DNA from 2 places in the Planococcus chinensis genome. Region 1 is predicted to be linked to the other one. Evidence: riboswitches for the same ligand, from Rfam matches in the RefSeq annotation. Region 1 holds a riboswitch; the other holds the start of a gene.
The links. Region 1 has a riboswitch for cobalamin ahead of ACFSDB_RS00305 (acyl-CoA thioesterase). Riboswitches for the same ligand answer to the same signal wherever they lie in the genome.

Region 1 (5,100 bases):
TTCGACCACCACCCGCATGAGCGGCAATCTGGGCTTCAAGACATATCTGGTGTCGGATGCTGCGGCCGCTTTCGCATTGGCAGGACCGGACGGAAGGCAGTACAGTGCAGAGACGGTCCACGATGTTACGTTGGCAACGCTGCACGGGGAGTTTGCAGAAGTGCTGACAACTTCGGGATTGCTGGGGAAAATCCGCATAGCGGAAGACGGCCAGGAGCGCGCGGCAAATGGATGAAGGGGCGTTCTACGATCAAATAGGCGCCGTTAACGGATGGGATTTCAGCCGGATGGAATGCAGCGTCGAAGGTGCCGCCTGGGATTTCTACAGCGAAGCGGCGGAGCGTTCAGCAGCCGGCAGTGTGCTGCTCGACATCGGGACAGGCGGCGGGGAACAGGTGCTCAGCACCGCGGACCGGTTCGCCTTTATCGTCGGAATCGACTCATCGGGTCCGATGGTGGAGACCGCCAATGCCAATCGGCAAAGAGTGGCAAGGGAAAATGTCTGCTTTTTGCAGATGGAGGCGGAGCGGCTTGAGTTTCCAACCGCCTTTTTTGACACGGTGACGAGCCGCCATTGCCCGTTCAATGCCCATGAAGTGGCACGGGTGCTGCGCCCGGGCGGAATATTCCTGACCCAGCAAGTCGGCGAAACCGACAAAGCCAATCTGAAGACGGCATTCGGCCGCGGGCAGGCATTTGGCGAACGGGACGGCTCATTGCTTACACAATGCCGAAGAGAGATGGAAGCGGCAGCGTTTGACCGGATCGAATGCTTCGAATATGATGCACAGGAATATTACCGAAGGCCGGAGGATTTATTGTTCCTGCTCCGGCACACGCCGATCATTCCAGATTTTGGGCAGTACCCGGAAGACCGGGAGGCGTTCAATCGATTCATCAGGAAAAACCGGACACCCAAAGGCATACGGACCAATTCCAGGCGGTTTCTCTTGATCGCACACAAGTGAGGAGCTAGGTTGATGAAAAAAATGCAGGCAGGGAAATTCATTTATCATGTGGCAGAGCCGGGTGAAAAAACCGGCAAGACAGTCCTCCTTTACCATGGCTGGGGCGGGACTGCTGGAAGCTGGCAGGCATACGCGGAAGAGCTGGCGAAACAAGGCCACCGGGCAGTGGTGCCGGAGATCGCCTATAACGACTCGCGCAATCCGGTGGCCAATCCCTTCGAAATGGAGACGGTTCAAATCTATTTCTGGAAAGCCATCATAGAGAGCATCGAAGAGTTCGGGGAATTCCGGGAAGCGCTCGGCGTTCCGGAATCCGATATTGTGCTGGTCGGCAGTTCGATGGGCGGCTTTATCGCTTCCGGCATCTTTGCGCGTTATCCGGAAATCGCAGGGCTCGCAAGCATCAACGGCTCCGGGGCATTCGTGCTGACCGAACAGCTTTTCCGCGAACGGCAGGACCGGTCGCCGCTCCGCAAAGAAGAAGCGGAACTGCTCAACGGGTTCGACCCGATGCAGCAGGGAGCGGGCACAGGCGCCGTGCTCCTCATCAACGGCGAACAGGACCGGACGGTGCCGCTCGAAGGACATGCGGCATATTACCGGCATCTTTTAGAATCCCGCAATACAGGCTATACAGACAGAAAAATCGTTAAAGGCGCCGGCCATCAGTTTACACGAGAGATGGAACAGGAAGTGGCAGACTGGCTGGCAGGCATCAAATAGGGGGATTGGCATGCAATTTGCGCTCAAGGCAATGGACAATGAAACAGCTTTAGAAATACTGGGATGGCGATACGAAGAACCGTACGATTTCTATAACAACGAAGTTTCGGAAGAATCGCTCCTTGAACTGCTCGGCGGTACCTATCAAGCCGTGTGGGCGGAAGGCAGCCTGTTCGGGTTTCTGTGCGCGGGCAAAGCGGCTCAAGTGCCGAAAGGGCGGCTTGCCGGCGCTTATCCGGACGGGTTCATCGATATCGGCCTCGGGATGGATCCCCGAAAGACCGGGCAAGGAAACGGCCGGCCGTTCTTCAGCTTCGCTGCCGCGAAGGTGCAGGAACAGCATCCAGGCCTGCGCTTACGCTTGACGGTCGCGGCATTCAACAAACGGGCGATTCATTTGTACCGCCAGTCCGGTTTTGCAGAAGCGCAGCTGTTCAGCACGGATTCTGCAGACTTTATCACCATGGAAAAAGGAGAGTGACCGCGTGCAGGAAATCACATCTCCGGAGATGGCCGAGGAGGTGGGCGTTTTGCTCGCCTACGCCGCTTCTGTCGAAAAAGCGGCCTTGGAATACAGCCGCTACATCGAGATGCCGGACATGCGGCTGTTTGGAATGTGGGAAGGGGGCCGGTTGGCTGGCTGCATCGGCATTGAATGCCTCCATCCGCAGGCGCTCGAAATCAAGCACATCGCCGTCGCTCCAACCCAAAGAGGCCGGGGAATCGGGAAAGCACTCGTCAAGGCGGTCCGGAAAGAACTTACCCCAAACGTCATAGTTGCAGAAACGGACGGCGAAGCGGTCGGCTTCTACCGCAGCCTCGGTTTTGAAATCCGGAGCCTAGGAGAAAAATATCCCGGCGTGGAGCGCTTCAGGTGCCGTTGCCAGAAATGAAGAACAGCTCCTGTGTCATAGGGGGCGCAGAAACACTGACAAAACGTCCATGTTGGAAATCCGGCTAATCTGCTAAAAAACGGTGCTTGAAAAAGAAAAAGAAGTAGTTTATAGTTTAGGAATACAATATTTAGTGAATTGTATACATAACAACACCATATATAGTAAGACCAATAATGATGGTGCCTGAAAAGGCTTAATAGGGAATCCGTTGAAAACCGGAGCTGTACCCGCAACTGTAAGTGCCGACGAACTATGGCAATCCACTGTCCAATGGACGGGAAGGACATAGTGTAGGAGGACGCACGAGCCAGGAGACCTGCCATCGTTATAAGTTAATGCCCTTCTCCGGGAACTGGGAGGTATAACGAAGGTATTCTGCGCGGTGCAGCGGCTTTTGCCGGTTTCCGCCGGATTATTTACGTTTACCCAACCCATCCTCTCCCTGAGAAGATGGGTTTTTTGTATGCCCGCATACCGACTGGAGGACTGAACATGACACAGCAAATCGCAGCAAGCCGTTCCCGGACGATCCAGACCAAATTGGTTCTGCCGCCGGACACGAACCACATGGGCACCATTTTCGGCGGAACGGTCCTTAGCTTTATCGATGAAATCGCCGCTATCACGGCCATGAAGCACAGCGGCAAAGCCGTGGTGACCGCATCAATCGACACCGTGAACTTCCTGTCATCCGCTCGGGTCGGCAATGTCCTGCTCCTGGAAGGCGTCGTCATTTCCACTGGGCGCACGTCGATGGAAGTATACGTGAAAGCGGAATGCCAAAGCATCGAGACCAACGAGAAAACCTTGACGACGACCGCCATTTTGACGATGGTCGCCGTCGATGAAGTCGGAAAACCGACGCCGGTGCCTGGAGTGGTGCCGGAAACCGAACACGAGAAGCAGCTGTTCCAAAGTGCACAGGAGCGCAAGCAGCGCCGCATGAAAATCAACGAACACGCAAAGGAGCTGGTTTGATATGAATACCATCATCCATACAGAAAAAGATGCCGTGACAAAAGCGATCCTGCGGGCGAGAGATGTCTATAAGCTCGATGCCGCACCGCTGCTCGAAAAAGTGGCAGACCTGGAAAAGCAAGCAAAAGGCGAGCAGTCTTTGATTTATGCGCTCAACCGCATTTCCATGGCCGAGCCGGATTGGACATTCGTGGCTGCGGAGCTTTATTTGAACGAGTTGTACAAAGGTGCGGCGAAAAGCCGGGGCTATCAGACAGAAGCCAAATACGGCGATTTTTATGAACTGGTCGAAAAACTGAGCAGCATCGGCATTTATTCCGGCGACTTGCTGAAGAGTTATTCAAAAGAGGAAATCGGGGCGTTGGGCAATGAAATCCAGGCAGACCGGGATCTTTTGTTCAATTACATCGGCTTGTTTTTACTGGCAGACCGCTATTTGGCAAAAGATTACGAAGGGAATGTCCATGAATTGCCGCAGGAGCGTTTCCTCGTCATTGCGATGACCTTAATGCAGAACGAACCGCAGGAAAAGCGGCTGGACATGGTGAAGGAAGCTTACTGGGCGATGAGCAATCTGTATATGACCGTTGCGACGCCGACATTGTCAAACGCCGGCAAGAGCTTTGGCCAGCTGTCTTCCTGCTTTATCGATACGGTGGACGATTCGCTTGACGGCATTTACTTGAACAACTGGGACATCGCGCGCCTCAGCAAAGACGGCGGCGGCATCGGCGTCTATTACGGCAAAGTGCGCGCTTTGGGATCGGACATCAAAAAATTCAAAGGCAACTCGTCCGGCGTCATTCCGTGGATCCGCCTTGTCAACGACACGGCGGTCAGCGTCGACCAACTCGGCCAGCGCCAAGGCGCCGTCGCGATTTACCTGGACGTGTTCCATAAAGACATTATGAACGGTTTCCTGGATTTGAAGACGAACAACGGCGACGAGCGTCGGAAAGCGCACGACATTTTCACGGGCGTGGCGATTCCGGACCTGTTCATGGAAAAGCTGAAGGAAACAGATAGCAGCGGCCGCAGCACAGGCGAATGGCATACGTTCTGCCCGCATCAGGTGAAGACGGTCATGGGCTGGAAAGATGAAACCGGAACTGCGCTTGGCCTGGAAGACTTCTACGATGAAACGGACATCAAGCATTTTACGGAGAAATACGAAGAAGCGGTGGGCAATCCGCTATTGCCGCGGAAAACTTACCGGGCGATGGACATCATGGCGCGCGTCATGGTATCGCAGCTTGAGACCGGTACGCCGTATATGTTCTACCGCGACGAAGTCAACCGCCAGAACCCGAACAAGCACCTGCGCGGCAAAGGGCTTACGTCGATTTACTGCAGTAATTTGTGTACAGAAATAACCCAAAATATGTCAGCTACTACTATCACTAAAGAATACACCGACGAAGACGGCAACCTCGTGATGATCCGCAAGCCGGGCGATTTTGTCGTCTGCAACTTGTCATCGATCAACTTGCCGCGTGCGGTGAAAGCAGACGTGCTGGAGCGCCTTGTGCCGATTC
Region 2 (5,100 bases), on a different contig from region 1:
CGACAAAAAACCGAATATCTTTGCGCGGCCTTCATTCGTAAAAACGTACATCCGGTAATCCGGCGCAGCCGGTTTTCTTGATCGCAATCAGCCACTCCCCGGAGTGGTTTTTTGCATTTCTGCCCGTTTTGTCGGGATTCCGGCAAACCCTCAATTGAAAATGTCTGCCGAATCGGGCTATAATGGAAAGGCTATTACTTAAAAGGGGGCAGGCGGCATGAGGAAAATGGTGAAAATCAAATTGACGACCATAATCCGCCAGCCGGACGTGGAAGAACAGAAGATGGAAATGTGGTCCGAGGGGACGATGACGGTGAAGAATGACCGGCGCTACTTGCAGTACGAGGAGCGGCAGGACGAACTGGACATCCGGACCACAGTGAAGCTCGGACAAGAGGACGCAATGGTTATGAGAAGCGGAGGCCTGCAGATGCGGCTGCCGTTTTTATTACATAAAGAGCAAACCGGCAATTTGACGAATGAACACGGTTCGTTCATGCTGACGACCAAAGCGCATGAGCTGTCAGTCAGCGACACACATTTCAAAGTCCGCTACGATCTTGCGATGGGCGAAAGCTTTGTCGGGGAATACGTGATGGAAATCCAATTTACGGAGGGTACACAATGAATGCAGTAGAAAAAGTACAGCACGCCATTAAAGGAGCAATCAGCGAAGCGGTCCAGAAAGCGGAATTATCGGCAGAGCCGGTGGACGTCTTTTTGGAGTCGCCGAAAGACAAAGCGAACGGGGATTACGCAACGAACATCGCGATGCAATTGACGCGCGTCGCTAAGAAAGCGCCGCGTGCGATTGCCGAGGCAATCCTTGAAAACATTGACAAGGAAGCAGCCAACATCGAGAAAATCGAAATTGCCGGACCAGGTTTCATCAACATCACCATCAAGAAGGAGTATTTGCTGGACGTTGTGAAGACGGTCCTGGAACAAGGAGCGGATTACGGCCGCACCAATTCAGGCGGCGGCGAACGCGTCCAGGTCGAGTTTGTTTCGGCGAACCCGACTGGCGACTTGCACCTTGGACATGCCCGCGGCTCGTCTGTCGGCGATTCGCTTTGCAACGTATTGGACCTTGCGGGATATGATGTATCGCGCGAATACTATATCAATGACGCCGGCAACCAGATCAACAATTTGGCATGGTCGATCGAAGCGCGTTATTTCGAAGCGCTCGGCCAGGAGCTGAACATGCCGGAAGACGGTTACCGCGGGCAGGACATCAAGGACATCGCGGAAGACTTGGTAAAAGAGCACGGCGACAAATACGTATCCATGACCAAAGAAGAACGCTTTGAAGCGTTCCGCAAGCACGGCTTGAAAGTGGAGCTTGCAAAGCTTCAGAAAGATCTGGCTGATTTCCGCGTCGAATTCGACGTTTGGTTCTCGGAAACATCGCTTTATGAAAAAGGCGAAATCGATGTGGCGCTGAACAAGCTCCGTGCGAATGGCCATATTTATGAAGAAGATGGCGCAACATGGTTCCGTTCGACGACATTCGGCGACGACAAAGACCGCGTCCTGATCAAGAACGACGGATCGTTCACTTATTTGCTTCCGGATATTGCTTACCACGAAGATAAATTAGCACGCGGCTTCGACAAGCTCATCAACATCTGGGGAGCCGATCACCACGGCTATATCCCGCGCATGAAAGCGGCGATCGAAGCGCTGGGCTATGACCGCGACACGCTTGAAGTGAGCATCATCCAGATGGTGCAGCTGTATAAAGACGGCGAGAAGATGAAGATGAGCAAACGTACCGGCAAAGCGGTGACAATGCGCGAGCTGGTTGAACTGGTCGGCTTGGATGCCGTACGTTATTTCTTCGCGATGCGTTCAGGCGACTCCCATATGGATTTCGATCTGGATCTGGCGGTTTCGCAGTCCAATGAAAACCCGGTCTATTACTCGCAATATGCACATGCCCGCATCTGCTCGATCCTGCGCCAAGGAGAAGAACTTGGCTTCACGCCTTCGACGGAGAATCTGAGCCTGCTCAGTTCCGAAAAGGAAGTGGATGTCATGAAGAAACTCGGCGACTTCCCGCAAGTGGTGGCGGACGCTGCAAGAATGCGCGCACCGCACCGCGTGACAACGTATATCCACGAACTGGCGGCCAATTTCCACAGTTTCTACAACGCCAATAAAGTCCTGGATGCTTCGAATGAGGAAATGACGCGTGCGCGCCTGGCGCTTATTACTGCCGTGAAAACGACGCTTGGAAATGCCTTGAAACTGGTCGGTGTCGCAGCTCCGGAAAAAATGTAAGAGACACGGAATTTTTTTCGTGTATAATGGATTTTGTAACGGAATTGAATATTCATATCATAAAGGTGCTTATGTCTAAGAACATGAGTTAAAAGGGAAGCCGGTTCGATTCCGGCGCGGTCCCGCCACTGTAAGTGAGAGCAATCTGCAGAATGCCACTGAAGCCGATCTTCGGGAAGGTGCAGAACGCAATGACCACGAGCCAGGAGACCTGCCTTTATGAAACGCTCTTTAAGCCTGCGAGGACCGGCTGGATGCACATGTTTTTTTATGTCGTCCTTTCAGACCCTCCGCATCGCTGCGGGGGGTCTTTTCATTGGAAAAGGCCCGAAAGCGCAGCGGTATCGGAATACATAATGAGCAAAAGCACGGCTTCAGCGCTGAGCCAGCGGTCCCCCTCCGCTGGCTCAGCGCTGAATGGAAAAAGAAAATTGGAGGAAACCACCATGAAAAAGTTTTGGAAGTTTGGGATGAGTGCAGGGCTTGCAGCCGTAATGCTGGCAGGATGCGGCGGAGAAAACGCGGCAGTTGAGGAACAGGACGTTGAAACACCGGCTGAGCCGCCGAAGGAAGTGGCGGAAGCCCAGTTTCCAGTTACATTGACGGATGCTGTCGGCGAAGAAGTCGTGATTGAAGAAGAACCGGATGCCATCGTTTCGATGATTCCGTCGAACACGGAAATCTCGTATGAACTGGGCCTCGGCGAAAAAATAGTCGGAGTTTCCGATTTTGATAATTATCCGGAAGAAGCAGCCAAAGTCGAAAAAATCGGCGGACAGGAATTCAACGTGGAAAAAATCATTAGCTTGAACCCGGATGTGGTGCTGGCTCATGAATCAGGCGTTGCCGTCGGAGAAGCTGGATTCCAGCAGCTGCGCGATGCCGGCATTCCGGTTTATGTGGTGCAAGAAGCGAAAAATTTTGATGAAGTATATGATACGATTACGGTAATCGGCCAGGCGACTGGCGCCATGGAAGAAGCGGATGCGCTTGTTTCTGAAATGGAAGTGCAAGTGGAGGAAATAAAAGAGCAGGCAAGTGCGGTTAAAGAACCGAAAAAAGTATTTATCGAAGTTTCCGGAGATCCGGAAATCTATACAGCAGGAAGCGGGACTTTTATGGATCATATGCTTGAAATCATCAATGCGGAAAATGTTGCTAAAGACCTTGAAGGCTGGGTTAGCATGGATCCGGAAGCGATCGTTGAAGCCAATCCGGATGTGATTTTGACGACATATGGCTATTATGTACCGGAAGCAGTCGATCAAGTCTTGGCGCGTCCAGGCTTTGAAAGTGTGGCTGCGGTGAAGGAAAAGGCAGTTGTTGATGTTAATTCGGATTTGGTCAACCGTTCGGGCCCAAGATTGACTGAGGGCTTGCTCGAAATGGCTGAAGCGGTATACCCTGAGGTATTCAGTGAGTAAAACCATTGCCGCCTACCTTGTCTCTCTTCTTCTATTGGCAGGGGCAGTGGTGCTGGGAGTGACGGTGGGGACGGTGGCGATTTCGCCGGCCGTGCTATGGAATCCGGCGTCGGACGAAGCAGCAGCCAATATCTTATGGAATATCCGCATGCCGCGCGTAGTGCTGGCTGGCCTTGTTGGCGCCGCACTCGCGATCGCGGGTGCCGCATTCCAAGGGCTTCTTAAAAACCCATTGGCTGATCCCTACACGTTAGGAGTGTCTTCCGGTGCCTCAGTCGGCGCCGTGATGACACTCTTTTTCGGCATTTCGATCCCTTTTCTCGGCATTTATACGCTGCCGGTCATGAGCATGATTGGAGCTTTGTTAACAATGCTCGCCGTGATGGCATTTGCTAAACTTGTGGACAAAGCGATGAAAATGGAGACGGTCATCCTGACAGGGATCATTTTCAGTTCGTTTCTTGGTTCATTGATTTCGTTGATGATTGCTTTGACCGGGGAAGAACTGCGCCAGATCATCGGCTGGCTGCTCGGAAGCGTATCGATGCGTGGCTGGCCGTATGTCCAGATGGCCTTGCCGTTCATCCTCATCGGTTCGTTCATCCTTTGGCTTAATCGCAGGGAGTTGAATGCCATGCTGTTCGGTGAAGAACGGGCGCAGCACCTCGGTGTGGATGTGAAAAAACGCAAAATGATGATTTTGGTCAGCGGTTCTGTCCTGACGGGAGCAGCGGTCGCCGTATCCGGCACAATCGGGTTTGTCGGACTGGTCGTGCCGCATATGGTCCGCCTCATCTGGGGCTCGGACCATCGCCATGTCCTGCCGCTGTCTTTCATCAATGGTGCCGCTTTGCTGATCGTCTGCGATCTGGTTTCACGGACAATCATTTCCCCGACGGAATTGCCTATTGGCGTCATTACTGCATTTATCGGAGCGCCGGTTTTCGCCTTCATCTTTTTCCGGCAGCGCAAAGGAGTGGCTTGATATGCTGAAAATCACAGAACTTACCGGCGGATACGGAGACAAGAATATAGTAGAAAGCGTGTCTTTTGAAGTGCCTAAAGGTTCGCTGCTCGGCATTCTCGGGCCGAATGGCAGCGGGAAATCGACGATGCTAAAACTGGTCAGCGGCGTCTTGCCGGCCAAAAGCGGCCACGTGGAAATTGCCGGTCAGGCGATTGGCAGTTTCGGCGCAAAAGAACTGGCAAAAAAAATGGCCGTCCTGCCCCAGCTGCACGCCCATGCATTTGCCCATACTGTCCGTGAAACCGTTTCGCTCGGCCGCTATCCGCATCAAAGCGGCTGGTTCTCTTCCTGGTCTGACGAAGACGAAGCTGCGGTTGTGGAAGCATTGGATTTAATGGCTATCCGGCATTATGAAAACACGCC

Region 2: linked by a shared signal. The riboswitch ahead of ACFSDB_RS02780 (ABC transporter substrate-binding protein) and the one ahead of ACFSDB_RS00305 (acyl-CoA thioesterase) in region 1 are both predicted to bind cobalamin.

The regions. Positions count from the first base shown of each region.
Region 1 covers NZ_JBHUFW010000002.1:45,658-50,757, forward strand. Annotated here, with positions in the region: gene ACFSDB_RS00280 (cysteine hydrolase family protein) at 1-235, shown strand, start outside; gene ACFSDB_RS00285 (class I SAM-dependent methyltransferase) at 228-968, shown strand; gene ACFSDB_RS00290 (alpha/beta hydrolase) at 981-1,691, shown strand; gene ACFSDB_RS00295 (GNAT family N-acetyltransferase) at 1,702-2,172, shown strand; gene ACFSDB_RS00300 (GNAT family N-acetyltransferase) at 2,177-2,584, shown strand; cobalamin riboswitch at 2,748-2,925, shown strand; gene ACFSDB_RS00305 (acyl-CoA thioesterase) at 3,080-3,565, shown strand; gene ACFSDB_RS00310 (ribonucleoside-diphosphate reductase subunit alpha) at 3,567-5,100, shown strand, end outside.
Region 2 covers NZ_JBHUFW010000004.1:50,614-55,713, forward strand. Annotated here, with positions in the region: gene ACFSDB_RS02765 (antibiotic biosynthesis monooxygenase family protein) at 1-58, shown strand, start outside; gene ACFSDB_RS02770 (YwiB family protein) at 218-628, shown strand; gene argS (arginine--tRNA ligase) at 625-2,286, shown strand; cobalamin riboswitch at 2,333-2,519, shown strand; gene ACFSDB_RS02780 (ABC transporter substrate-binding protein) at 2,733-3,710, shown strand; gene ACFSDB_RS02785 (FecCD family ABC transporter permease) at 3,703-4,695, shown strand; gene ACFSDB_RS02790 (adenosylcobinamide amidohydrolase) at 4,697-5,100, shown strand, end outside.